Regions from separate parts of the Rhizobium sp. RAF36 genome, predicted to be linked through region 2. Evidence: predicted binding sites of a transcription regulator. Region 2 holds the regulator's gene; each other region holds the start of a gene.
The links. Region 2 encodes LexA, which represses DNA repair genes until DNA is damaged. Its sites were predicted from a motif close to TGTTCNNNNTGTGTTCNG; they were not measured.
Positions count from the first base shown of each region.

Region 1: the regulator LexA is predicted to act here: its motif matches at 2,305-2,322, upstream of AB4Z25_RS14165 (ImuA family protein).
Region 3: the regulator LexA is predicted to act here: its motif matches at 2,727-2,744, upstream of AB4Z25_RS09595 (PA0069 family radical SAM protein).

Region 1 covers NZ_JBFREC010000003.1:538,669-542,793, reverse strand. Annotated here, with positions in the region: gene AB4Z25_RS14175 (error-prone DNA polymerase) at 1-72, opposite strand, end outside; gene AB4Z25_RS14170 (Y-family DNA polymerase) at 69-1,580, opposite strand; gene AB4Z25_RS14165 (ImuA family protein) at 1,501-2,256, opposite strand; gene AB4Z25_RS14160 (hypothetical protein) at 2,401-2,586, opposite strand; gene dinB (DNA polymerase IV) at 2,756-3,856, shown strand; gene AB4Z25_RS14150 (SOS response-associated peptidase) at 4,014-4,125, shown strand, end outside.
Region 2 covers NZ_JBFREC010000001.1:957,034-961,158, reverse strand. Annotated here, with positions in the region: gene AB4Z25_RS04795 (ComEC/Rec2 family competence protein) at 1-1,422, shown strand, start outside; gene lexA (transcriptional repressor LexA) at 1,403-2,116, opposite strand; gene AB4Z25_RS04785 (VOC family protein) at 2,321-3,199, shown strand; gene kdsA (3-deoxy-8-phosphooctulonate synthase) at 3,196-4,041, shown strand.
Region 3 covers NZ_JBFREC010000002.1:740,702-744,826, forward strand. Annotated here, with positions in the region: gene AB4Z25_RS09585 (F0F1 ATP synthase subunit B) at 1-259, shown strand, start outside; gene AB4Z25_RS09590 (ribonuclease HII) at 590-1,282, opposite strand; gene AB4Z25_RS09595 (PA0069 family radical SAM protein) at 1,502-2,659, opposite strand; gene AB4Z25_RS09600 (glycosyl transferase) at 2,798-3,316, shown strand; gene moaB (molybdenum cofactor biosynthesis protein B) at 3,319-3,864, opposite strand; gene AB4Z25_RS09610 (4-(cytidine 5'-diphospho)-2-C-methyl-D-erythritol kinase) at 3,866-4,125, opposite strand, start outside.

The sequences.
Region 1 (4,125 bases), on a different contig from region 2:
CAGCTCGTCTGCCGAGGATGCCCCCCGTAAGAAACTGAAGTGGGTCGTGACCTGAAGCTCGGCGTAGCTCATGCGAATATCCCGTGCACGAACCACTCGCGCGAGCCGGTGGCAGGGTCAACGCCGTCGCCGCGCCGGAAAATCCATAGGCGCTCGCCGCCCTCGCCTTCGATGACGAAGTAATCCCGAACGGCGTCGAATTCACCGTCGCGCCGCCACCACTCTCCAAATACCCGTTCAGGACCGTCAGCGCGGATGACCTTCATCTTTCGTCCGCGCCATGTGATGCTCGCAGGCGGATAGTCCGGCATGAGCGCAATCGCTTCGATCCGGTCGGGTTGTGCCAGCAGTCGGACCGGCCGAGGCCAGTGATGCACCCAGGTCTCGTCCGAGATTGAGGCTGCCGCCGCGATCCGCGCGACACTTCGCTCGGGAACGTCGGAGGCAACAGGAGCGACGCGATAGACCCGCTGGCCGCGATTGCCGAAGATGTCAATCAGCGGCGTGATATCGGGCGTCTCCTCCTCGACCAGTGCGGAGACCTTTTGAAACTCTTCGAAAGGTTCTGCCCTGACGGCCACCAGGGTCAGCTTCTCAATTCCGAAACCCGGCTCGATTGTCTCAGTGCGGTCGCGAAAGAGCTTCTTCAGCCAAACGACATCACGCGACGGCTTTGCCGTTCCGGAACGAACGGCTTGGCGAGTGCCGTCGATCTTTTCGATAATCAGGTCGGCGCGGCGAACACCAAGGCCATGGCGCTGAAGTTCAGCCACCAGGCGGATGATCAAATAGCCGACGTATTTGTCGATCGTCTCGGCGGCCCCGATGGGCTCGGCAAACACACGGCTGACCTCGATCAGCTCAGCGGCTCGGATAGGCTCGATTGGCTCTGCGATGCGTCCGAACATCTGGTCGAGCCGGCGGCCGATCTCAGGACTGAAACGAAGGGCGAGCGGCGCACGAGGTGTTGCCGACAGCTCTCCGATCGTCTTGAAGCCAAGCGTGTGAAGGTCGCCGACGATCTTGGACGAGAGCCGCAGCATTGAGAGCGGCAGCTTCTCGACGGCACGTACGGTCTCGCCCACTGGTACGATCACGCTCTCCTGCCGAGTTGCCCGGGCGCAGGCGTGTGCTGCCCCCCACGTGTCGGCAATAGCAACGCGGGCCGACAGCTTTTTGGCGCGGAAACGGTTGGCGATCCCGGAGACCATCAACGGCTCCCCGCCCTGAAGATGATCGGCCCCCTCGGTGTCCATGATGATCCCGTCAGGGGCATCGACAGCGACGAGCGGCGAATACTGGCCCAAGGCCCAGAGGGTGATCCGTTCGAGTGCCGCTGCATCGGCCACCGGATCGGCGTCGACCAGCATCAACCCATGAAAGATCGCCTGGGCCTTGGCAGCAGGCATACCGACACGGACGCCCGATTTCCTGGCTGCAGCATCGGCGCCCGATACCCACCTTTTCGACCCACTGCGGGCGATCACGGCGATGGCCTGCTCAACGGGAATAGAAGGATCGGATCGCCTGATCCTGTCCGTCGCCAGCTCCGGAAGATAGATTGATACGACCCTTGGCATCACACGCTCCTACGAAATACTCAGCGCACTCGCCCGCTTTCACTCTTATAAGCTCTAACCGCCACTGTGCTCGACCGACGCCTTGCACAGGAAGCTCCTCGCTCGGAGTGACACTCACCCGCCACCGCGTGGCCGAAGCCGTCGGCTGGCCGAAGTCCCTGGCTTCTGTCTGTCGCCGCCAGCGCCTGACGATCAGCCCCATGGTTCCAGACTTCTCCGCGGCAAGCTGAAGGCGACGCGACTTGGTCATCGGCAACCGCACCAGCTCGCCGACCACGGCACCCAGACCGCCATAGCCCAGGGCCTCCTCCATGTTGGCGATGACGTCGTCCTCGCTGGCGGACTCGACAAAAACGACCCGCTTCGGATGGAGGCCCGCCTGCGCCAGCGCAGGGAAAAACAGGTCCGGTCTTGCAAGGCACCAGACAATCTGGCCCGTGGTGCGGGCAGCAATGCCAGCTACGAAAAGTGCCGCCGCCGCGCCGTCGACAGTTCCCGCGCCGCCGCCGGCAAATTCATGCAGAGCGCCATAGGCCAAGCCTCCGCCTGGCAGGCGATCATCGATGTCGGGTATGTCGAAGGGTAGGACCCGCTTCGGACGCGAAGATGGACCTTCGAGATGCTGAATGCGTTCCCGAAGCTCGGAGATCACGAGATTTGCGGCACCGTGCGCCAAAATTGACCTCTGTCAAAAGCGGGTTTCCATTCTGCACAAAAGCAAGTATGTTCCTTGTTTGTTCCTGATTGGCATTTGAGTCAATCGTCATGTTTGGGCAGATACTCGTGGTCCAACATTCGTCCACAGCGGCTCGACGCGCGATCAGGAAGCAAAATCAATGCGGTAGAAAGAGCTCGTCCACAGATAGGCAAAATGACAAAGATAAGAAAAAATTCCTTTAAAGATGGGATTATTCTCCGGCAGGTTCGATGCAAGGTTCTCATTGTCGCATGCCGGGCATGTGGTCGCAGCGACGAGATGAATCGCAAGGCAGTTGTGCAGCGGCATGGCGCGGCAATCCCGATACGTAACTTGCGTCGCCGGCTGGCATTGGGATGCGAGAGAATGAATGCCGCCGACGGGATAGACAGGTGCCAGCTCGATGTGGCGGCGAAGCCGGAAACCAGGGAGGCCTGATGCGACCCGGTGGTGGATGGCGCATGATGTGGAATGAGAGATGAGTGCCGAACCGGACAGCCCCGCACCAGAGCGAGTGCGCAAGATCATTCACGTTGACATGGATGCCTTCTATGCATCTGTAGAACAGCGCGACAATCCCGAACTTCGCGGAAAGCCGATCGCCGTTGGTGGCGCTGAGGCCCGCGGCGTCGTCGCAGCCGCAAGCTATGAGGCACGCGCGTTCGGCGTGCGTTCGGCAATGCCATCCGTGACGGCCAAGCGAAAATGCCCGGATCTGATTTTCGTCAAGCCGCGATTTGACGTCTACAAGTCGGTCTCCCTCGATATCAGGGCGATCTTTTCCGAGTACACGCCGCTGGTCGAGCCACTGTCACTGGATGAGGCTTATCTCGACGTCACCGAAAATCTCAAGGGAATAGAGATCGCAACCGAGATCGCGCTCGAAATCCGTGAAAAGATCAAGGCGGTGACAGGGCTCAATGCGTCAGCCGGCATTTCCTACAACAAATTCCTGGCTAAGATGGCGAGCGACCTCAACAAGCCAAACGGACAGGCAGTTATCACGCCGAAGAATGGTCCGGGATTTGTGGCAGCGCTGCCAGTGAAGAAGTTCCACGGCGTCGGACCGGCGACAGCCGAGAAAATGCTGCGCCTCGGCATTGAGACCGGTGCAGATCTTAGAGGCAAGGATCTTGCGTTTCTCGTCAGTCATTTCGGAAAATCAGGACCCTACTACTACGGGATTGCCCGCGGCATCGACGACCGCCAGGTCAAGCCTGATCGGGTTCGCAAATCTGTGGGCGCCGAGGACACGTTCGCGTCCGATATTCATGCCTATGGCCCGGCGATGGATGGCATGATGCCGCTCATTGCCAAAGTCTGGCGCTATTGCGAAGCAAACAGCATTGCCGCAAAGACCGTAACGCTCAAGGTCAAATATTCCGACTTCACGCAGATCACGCGCTCCCGAACGCTGGAAAAAGGATTAAGTTCGGAAGGCGCGATCGAAGACGGCATCCGCCTTCTGCTCGAAGGAGTCTTTCCGGTGTCAAAAGGCATCCGGCTTCTCGGCGTGACGCTCTCGTCCCTGGAGCCTAGGACGCAGCCGTGCACCGAACAACTCTCGCTGACCTGGTAGATCCTTGCATAGTAAGCCACAAGTCTCATTCGGCGACAGATGGCGCGGCCTTGCGGACTTGCTGCTTCGAAGGAGTTCCGTGCTTGACTGAGGTAACGATTTTATTGGCAGGTGCAGCCGCATCGGCTACCGTCGAGGAAATCGGAGGCGGGGATCGATGTGTACGCTCTATCGCATGGAAGACAAGGACTGGGTTACGAAATGGGCTCAGGACGCCGAGAGCCTGATTAACCCGATGCCCGCCTACCAGATCTATACCGACCAGCTTG
Region 2 (4,125 bases):
ATCTTCTTCGTCGGCTTCCGCACCGTGCTCAGCCTGCTTCCGGCTGTCGTCCAGGCCTATCCCGTCAAGAAGATCGCCGCAGCCGGTGCGCTTGCCGCCGTCACCGCCTATTTCCTGATCTCGGGCTTCGCAGTCTCCGCCGAGCGCGCCTTCATCATGATGGCGATCATGCTGGCGGCGGTCTTCTTCGACCGGCCGTCGATCAGTCTGCGCAACGTAACCCTATCGGCGCTGGTGATCATTGTCCTCTCACCCTCGGAGATCATGGGGCCAAGCTTCCAGATGTCCTTCGCCGCGACACTGGCCCTCGTCGCGGGCTATGCGCTCTGGAAGGAGAGGCCGGTGCGCGACCGGCCCTTCGCAAAGTTTCGCGCCGTCAGGATGCTGTCTTCCGCCGCCGCGTTCTTCGGCGGCATCCTGCTGACCTCCGTCATCGGCGGCTTCTCGACTGCATTGTTCTCGGTCGAGCACTTCCACCGGCTGACGGCCTATGGCCTGCCAGCCAATCTCGCCGCAATGCCGATTATCTCCTTCATCATCATGCCGTTCGGCCTCATTGCCATGCTGTTGATGCCCTTCGGCCTCGATGTATGGGCGTGGCAAGTGACGGGTTTCGGGCTCGATCTGGTGATCGCCATTGCCAGGACGGTTGCCTCATGGGGCGGCGATATCGGCGTCGGGCGCCTGGCGTTTTGGTACTTTCCCGCGGCGGTGACAGGTTTCCTGCTGCTGACTTTGCTGCGCAGCCGCATGCGCCATCTCGGCACCGCGATCTTGGTGGCATCGACGACAGCAGCCGCGATGTTAGGAGGCCCTCCGCCGCCGAAAATCGTGATTGCCGAGGACGGGAGCATGGCGGGCATCGTCAGTGACAACGGCCTCGCCACCAATCGCGAGCGGCCACCGGGCTTCATCTTTGATCAATGGAGGCGCGCTCTGGTGATCGATAAGCATTTGTCACCGGCGTTCCCGGCGCTCCCGGATATTCCCACCGCACCGCGCGGTGAAAGGCTGAAACTGACGGAGGCACAGCAGAACGACACCATGAACGCGATCAAGGCCAGTGCGACGGGCGAGCGCTTCTCATGCGTGAAAAAGTCCTGGTGTACGGCGAAGCTCGACAACGGTTCGATCCTGACCGTGATCGAGAATGCGGCGTTCCTTGGCCCAGCCTGCGACATATCCGATATCGTCGTCACACCAGTTCGCCTGCGCCTCGATACCTGCCGCTCAGGCGCCCTGCTTTTCACCGGGGAGACACTGCGAAAGACAGGCGCTGTCGAGCTTCGTTTCCCCAATGGGATCGCCGAAATCACCACATCATTCGAGGGTCTCGACCGGCCCTGGATCCGCCACCGCGCCTACGATTGGCGCAGCGGCACTTTTGGTGAAAGCGAGACGCTCAGTGATAGCGGCGGATAAGGCCAACGAGCTTGCCCTGAACCTTGACGCGGTCCGGTCCGAAAATACGGGTTTCGTAAGCCGGGTTGGCAGCTTCGAGCGCAACGGATGCACCCTTGCGGCGAAAGCGCTTCAGCGTTGCCTCTTCGTCATCGACGAGAGCAACGACGATATCACCGGCATTGGCGGTATTGGTGTTGCGGATGATGACCGTATCGCCGTCGAAGATGCCGGCCTCGATCATCGAGTCGCCCTTGACCTCAAGAGCATAATGTTCACCGTTTCCGAGCATGTCGGCGGGAACAGTGATGTCGTGTGTGTTCTGCTGGATCGCCGAAATCGGCACACCGGCTGCGATCCGGCCCATGACCGGCACCGAGATCGACGTGTGATTGTCCTCGTTCGCAGGCTTCGGCGGCGCGACCGGCTGCGGCTTGCCGAGGCTGCCTTCGATGACGCTCGGCGAGAAGCCGCGGCGCGGCTGGATGCTCGGGCTGTAGGCTTCCGGAAGCTTGATGACCTCGAGTGCGCGCGCCCTGTTCGGTAGGCGGCGAATGAAGCCACGTTCTTCCAAAGCCGTGATCAGGCGATGGATGCCCGACTTGGAAGCCAGGTCGAGCGCGTCCTTCATTTCGTCGAAGGACGGCGGTACGCCGGACTCCTTCATCCGCTCGTGAATGAAGAGGAGAAGCTCCTGTTGTTTGCGCGTCAGCATCGAAGTCTTTCCCCAGATTCGTGAAACAAAGCCAGAACGGACACTATATGTTCCATATGTGTTCCGCAAGTGCCTAAATATTGGTAAAACTTCCGATGATTTTTCGTCGTTTTTGAAAGTTTATTTGCCGGATTGGTGATCCACGCTTGCGCTTTACCAGGCAGGGCGTGCAAATCTCTGCCGGCTTCACCGGAGGGAACCGCCATGACGCATCCGCTCGATCATCTGGTACTGCCCGTCACCCATATAGATGTTGCCCGCGAGCGACTCGGCCGTCTCGGTTTCACCGTCGCGGCCGATGGCCGTCATCCGTTCGGAACGGAGAATGCCTGCATCTTCCTTGCCGACAGGACCTACCTCGAACCGCTCGGTGTCGCCAACCAGGCGGAGTGCGACGCGGCCGTCGCGAAGGGCAACAGCTTCGTCGCCCGCGATCAGGCCTTCCGCTTCCGCTGCGGCGATGACGGCTTTTCGGCCATCGTCTTCGGCACCGATGATGCCGATGCGGACAAGGCTGCCTATGATGGCGCGCAGCTGAGCGGCGGTGATATGGTCGAATTCTCGCGGCCGATCGTCATGCCCGACGAAACACAGGCAACGGGCGCCTTCAAGCTCGCCTTTGCCGCCGATCTCCGGGCGCCCGATGTCTTCTTCTTCGCCTGCCAGCGGGTCAACGCCTTTCCGGCCGATCGCAAGGCACTGGAAACCCATGCAAACGGCGTCATCGGCATCAGCGAGATTGCCCTGAGCGCTGAGGATCCGCAGGCCTTCGCCGAATTTCTTGAGACAGCCAGCGGTGGAGCTGAGCCTAGGGAGGCGGCACTCGGCCTATCCTTCGAATTACCGAACGGGAAACTTTCCATCTTCTCGAACGAGGGCATGGAGGCCTATTTCGATGCGGAGCCACTTGGGACCGATAACGGCCTCAGGGCGCGCGCAATCGTGTTTTCGGTCGGTGATCTGGCCGTGACAGCGGCGCATTTGGCTGCTAACGGGATCACCCATGTCAGTATGAGCAATCGTCTATTGGTGAAGCCGGCGCCGGGACAAGGCGCGATCTTTGCCTTCGAGGAGATCCAATGAGCAACACCAATGCAGAAGTCGTCGCCGGCGAGGGTGCTGGCCGCGTCACATTTTCGAATACGGGCAAGCTGTCGCTGATTGCCGGTCCCTGCCAGATGGAAAGCCGCGACCACGCTTTCATGGTCGCCGGTGTTCTGAGCGAACTCTGCAAGTCGCTCGGTATCGGCCTCGTCTATAAGTCGTCTTTCGACAAGGCGAACCGCACATCGCTTTCCGCCGAGCGCGGCATCGGTCTTGAAAAGGCGCTCGAAGTCTTCTCCGATCTGAAGAAGGAATTCGGCTTCCCTGTTTTGACCGACATTCACACGGAAGAGCAGTGCGAGCAGGTGGCTTCCGTCGCCGACATCCTGCAGATACCGGCCTTCCTCAGCCGCCAGACCGATCTTCTCGTTGCCGCAGCCAAGACCGGCCGGATCGTCAACGTCAAGAAGGGCCAGTTCCTGGCGCCTTGGGACATGAAGAATGTTCTCGCCAAGCTGAATGCCAGCGGCAATCCGAACATCCTGCTCTGCGAACGCGGCGCCTCCTTCGGTTACAACACGCTGGTCTCCGACATGCGCTCGCTGCCGATCATGGCCGCACTCGGCGCTCCCGTTATCTTCGACGCCACGCATTCCGTGCAGCAGCCGGGCGGGCAGGGCGGCTCGAGCGGTGGTCAGCGCGAATTCGTCGAGACCCTGGCGCGTGCCGCCGTTGCCGTCGGTGTCGCAGGTGTGTTCGTCGAAACCCACGAAGACCCGGACAACGCCCCGTCCGACGGCCCGAATATGGTCTATCTGAAGGACATGCCGCGGCTTCTCGAAAAGCTTCTCGCCTTCGACGCGATCGCGAAAGCGGCCTGACGTTCAAAAGGCTGACATGATCCTGTAATAGGCCTCGAATGAGGCCTGAAACGAAGGCATGTTAGGCGGCTCAAAAACGGCCAT
Region 3 (4,125 bases), on a different contig from region 2:
CGCGGCCGCCGAACGCGAAGCAGAGATGCTGACCGCTGAAGCCAAGAAGAAGACCGAAGAGTTCGTTGCCAACCGCACCGCGCTTTCCGAGCAGAAGATCAAGCAGGCAGAAGTCGAAGCGATGAAGGCTGTCCGTTCAGCCGCCGTCGATCTCGCCATCTCCGCTGCCGAGACCGTGCTGGCCCAGAAGGCCGAAGGCAAGGTCCAGGCCGATCTCTTCAAGACCGCCGTCGGCGAAGTGAAGACTCGCCTGAACTAAGGTTTGGTGTGTTTACGGATTGAAAAGCCCCGCCTCGTGCGGGGCTTTTTGTTTTTTGGGCGTTGGTGGGGCGGTGATTGCCGCGAAATGGTGGACAACTGTGCCCGTAGCCCCCTCATCCGGCCCTTCGGGCCACCTTCTCCCCGAGGGGCGAAGGGACGGGAGCCGAAGCGTCAACTTCCCCTCTCCCCTCGGGGAGAGGGTAGGGTGAGGGGGCGGGCCAGTTCGCTGATGGAATCGAACCTTGGTAGCTACGCCGAGCGTTGAACTTGGGTTGATCTGCGGAAGCGAAGTTCAACGGGTGACATAAAGTCAGCCCGCACCGCACCCTCAATCCCCAAGCATCTCCTGCGTCACCGCAAGCTCCGCCCCATCCTTCCTGAGCGGCCTAAACGTCATCCGGTGCAGCGAACACGGGCCGTGCTGCTCTATCCCCGCCCGGTGCTGGGCCGTGCCGTAGCCGGCATGGGCGGCAAAGCCGTAGTCGGGGAAGACGAGGTGGGCGCGGGTCATCATCCGGTCGCGGGTGACCTTGGCGACGATCGAGGCTGCAGCGATCGAGACGGAGCGCGCGTCACCCTTGACCACCGCCTGTCCGGGACAGTCGAGCCCCTGGGGCACGTCGAGGCCATCGGTCAGCACATAGGCGGCCGGAAGGGAAAGGCCGCAGATTGCCCGGCGCATCGCGTCGAGACTCGCCTTGCGGATATCGGTACCGTCGATGCGGGTGGCGCTGGATGAGGCGATCGAGACCGTTGCCGTCGCCAGGATTTGCACGAACAGCTCTTCGCGCTTGGCCGCCGAGAGCTGCTTGGAATCGTTCAGCCCCTCGGGAATGCGTTTGGGATCGAGAATGACGGCGGCAGCCACCACCGGACCAGCCAGCGGCCCGCGCCCGGCTTCGTCGGCACCGGCAACCGGCCAGTGACCGGCCTTGCGGGCCTTCAGTTCCAGCTTGAAATCCGGAGTGAGCGGCGCGTCTTCAAAAAGCAGAGGAGAATCGGGTGGCGTGCGACGTTTCATGCGGCTGAACCTCGCACGCCAACCCGATTTCCTGCAAGCCCCCGGAACAGGGCGGCGGGCCGGGGGCTAGGACCGCGAAGGGGCAGGGGACCCATTCGCGGCGTGCAACAGACCAGGGCGGCGGTCTCCTGCGGGTAATTCCTCAGCAGGCATCGTCTGCCTGCCGTTCGAAACGGACGCGCCGTTTCTCCTCGCGCCCGTGCCAGCGGGCGGGAAGTCTCAGAGCAGCGACAGCTGCACGCCGCTGCCATCGGGCGGCACGAAGAGATCGTCGCGCAGCGGCATGCTGCGCCTGACCATGCCGAGCCGCTTGGTGGCCATCTCGAAGCGCCGGGCGATCTGCCAGGCATAGGGGCCGGCACCCTTCATCCGCTTGCCGAAATCGGCGTCGTAATCCTTGCCGCCGCGCATTGAGCGCACCAGCGACATGACGTGCCGGTAGCGATCCGGATAATGCTGCAGCAGCCAGTCGCGAAACAGCGGCGAGACCTCCAGCGGCAGCCGCAGGATGACATAGCCCGCCTCGCGCGCACCGGCAGCATGCGCTGCATCGAGAATGCGTTCGATCTCGTGGTCGTTCAGCGCCGGGATCACAGGCGCCGCCATGACAGACGTCGGGATACCGGCTTCGCTCAGAGCATGGATCGCTTCCAGCCGCCGCGGCGGTGTCGAGGCGCGGGGCTCCATGGTCCGCGCCAGCTTGCGGTCGAGCGTCGTCACCGACAGCGAGGCGCGCACCAGACCGCGTTCCGCCATGCTCTTCAAGATATCGATATCGCGCATGATCATCGCCGACTTGGTGACGATCGAGACGGGATGATTAGCCTTGTCGAGCACTTCGAGGATCTGCCGCATGATGCGCCATTCCTTTTCGATCGGCTGATAGGGATCGGTATTGGTGCCGATCGCGATCACCCGCGGCTTGTAACCGGGCTTTGCAAGTTCGCGCTCCAGAAGCTTGGCGGCATCCGGCTTGGCAAAGAGCTTGGCTTCGAAGTCAAGCCCCGCCGAAAGCCCCATATAGGCGTGGCTCGGCCGGGCGAAGCAATAGATGCAGCCATGCTCGCAGCCGCGATAGGGGTTGATCGACCGGTCGAAGGGAATGTCGGGCGACTCGTTGCGGGTGATCGCCGTGCGTGGCTTTTCGATCTGCACTTCGGTTTTGAAGGGCGGCAGTTCTTCCAGCGTCTGCCAGCCGTCGTCGAAGGCCTCGCGGCTCTGCGGCTCGAACCGTCCGCCGGGATTGAGCCCGGCGCCGCGTCCGCGGCGGCGTTCGGCATCCACGCGCAGGCCAGACTGGGCGATCAGCGCTTCGGCAATATCTGCCGTGTTGGCAGGCGCGAATGCGGCCTGCCCTGCAAGGGACTGTTCGTTCATCGGATTCTCCCGCAGCGGAGGCGTTGCCTTCGCCCGTTCTTGATGATTAAATTCCTAATCAGAAAATGAGAACAATGCAAGAACAAAATGAGGAAAGTCGCGCTGGCAAAGTTTTGTGCGGCGCATTATAAATGGGCAATGTTGACAGTTGTTCTCGAGTGCCAGGATCAGGAACCGGAGCTGGCGCAGACGTTATCGGTCCTGGTCGCAGGCGCGGTCGAAGGCCTCGTTAGCGATGTCGTGGTGCTCGACCATGGCTCGCGCGACGGTACCTCGCGGGTGGCGGACGCGGCCGGTTGCCGCTTTCATTCTGAGTGGGATATCAATGACATATTGCGCTCGGCGCGTGGCGAATGGCTGCTCTTCGTCGAGCCCGGCGCACGCCCGCAGGTGGGCTGGATCGACGAGATCGCCGAATATGTGGCGCTGAACAGATTGCCCGCCCGCTTCACCGCCTCGCGTGCCTATCGCCGTCCGCTGCTGCAGCGTCTCGGCCGCTCGGTGCCGCCGCTGGAGCTTGCCTATCTTGTCCCCAAGAACCAGGCGATCGCCTCGGCAAAGAGCGGCATGCGGCTGTCGGAATTCCCCAAGGGCCAGAAGCTCAGGCAGCTTTCCAGTGAATTGATTCCTTCCTGGGTGGCGCGCGCCGCTCGCTAGAATCAGCCGCGGCGCTTCAGATGCTCGTCAAGCCGCGGCATGATCTCCACGAAATTGCAGGGCATGTGCCGGTAGTCGAGCTGCGCCTTCAATATCCCGTCCCAGGCATCCTTGCAGGCGCCGGGAGAGCCCGGCAGCACGAAGATGAAGGTGGCATTGGCAACGCCCGCGGTCGCCCTCGACTGGATCGTCGAGGTGCCGATCTTGTCGTAGGAGATGCGGTGGAAGACTTCCGAGAAACCGTCCATGCGCTTCTCGAACAGCGGCTCCAGCGCCTCGGGCGTCACGTCGCGGCCGGTAAAGCCGGTACCGCCGGTGGTGATGACCACGTCGATCCCATCCGTCTTCGTCCACGCCTTCACGCGCGCGGCGATCGCCTGTTTGTCATCCTGCACGATGGCGCGGTCGATGAGCTTGTGGCCAGCCTCGGCGATGCGGGCGGCGAGCGTATCGCCCGACTTGTCGTTCTCTAGGCTGCGGGTATCCGAGACGGTCAGCACGGCGATGCCGACGGGGATGAACGGGCGGTTTTCGTCTATGCCAGGCATGTCACTCTCCCGCGGCTGTTTCCGTTGCCTGGAAATACCAGTCCGGCCGCAGCCTGTTAAGCTGCTGGGCCGCCGTCTCTGCCGCCTGAAAGGACGGGAAGATGCCAAAGCAGGTGGCACCCGACCCCGACATCCGCACGAGCCCTGCGCCGCTCTCCGCAAGCAGCGCGGAGATCTCGGCGATTTCAGGCGTCAGGCTGCGTGCCGGCGGCTCCAGATCGTTGCGGTTGGCGGCAATCGCCGCCATCCAGTCTCCGGCCG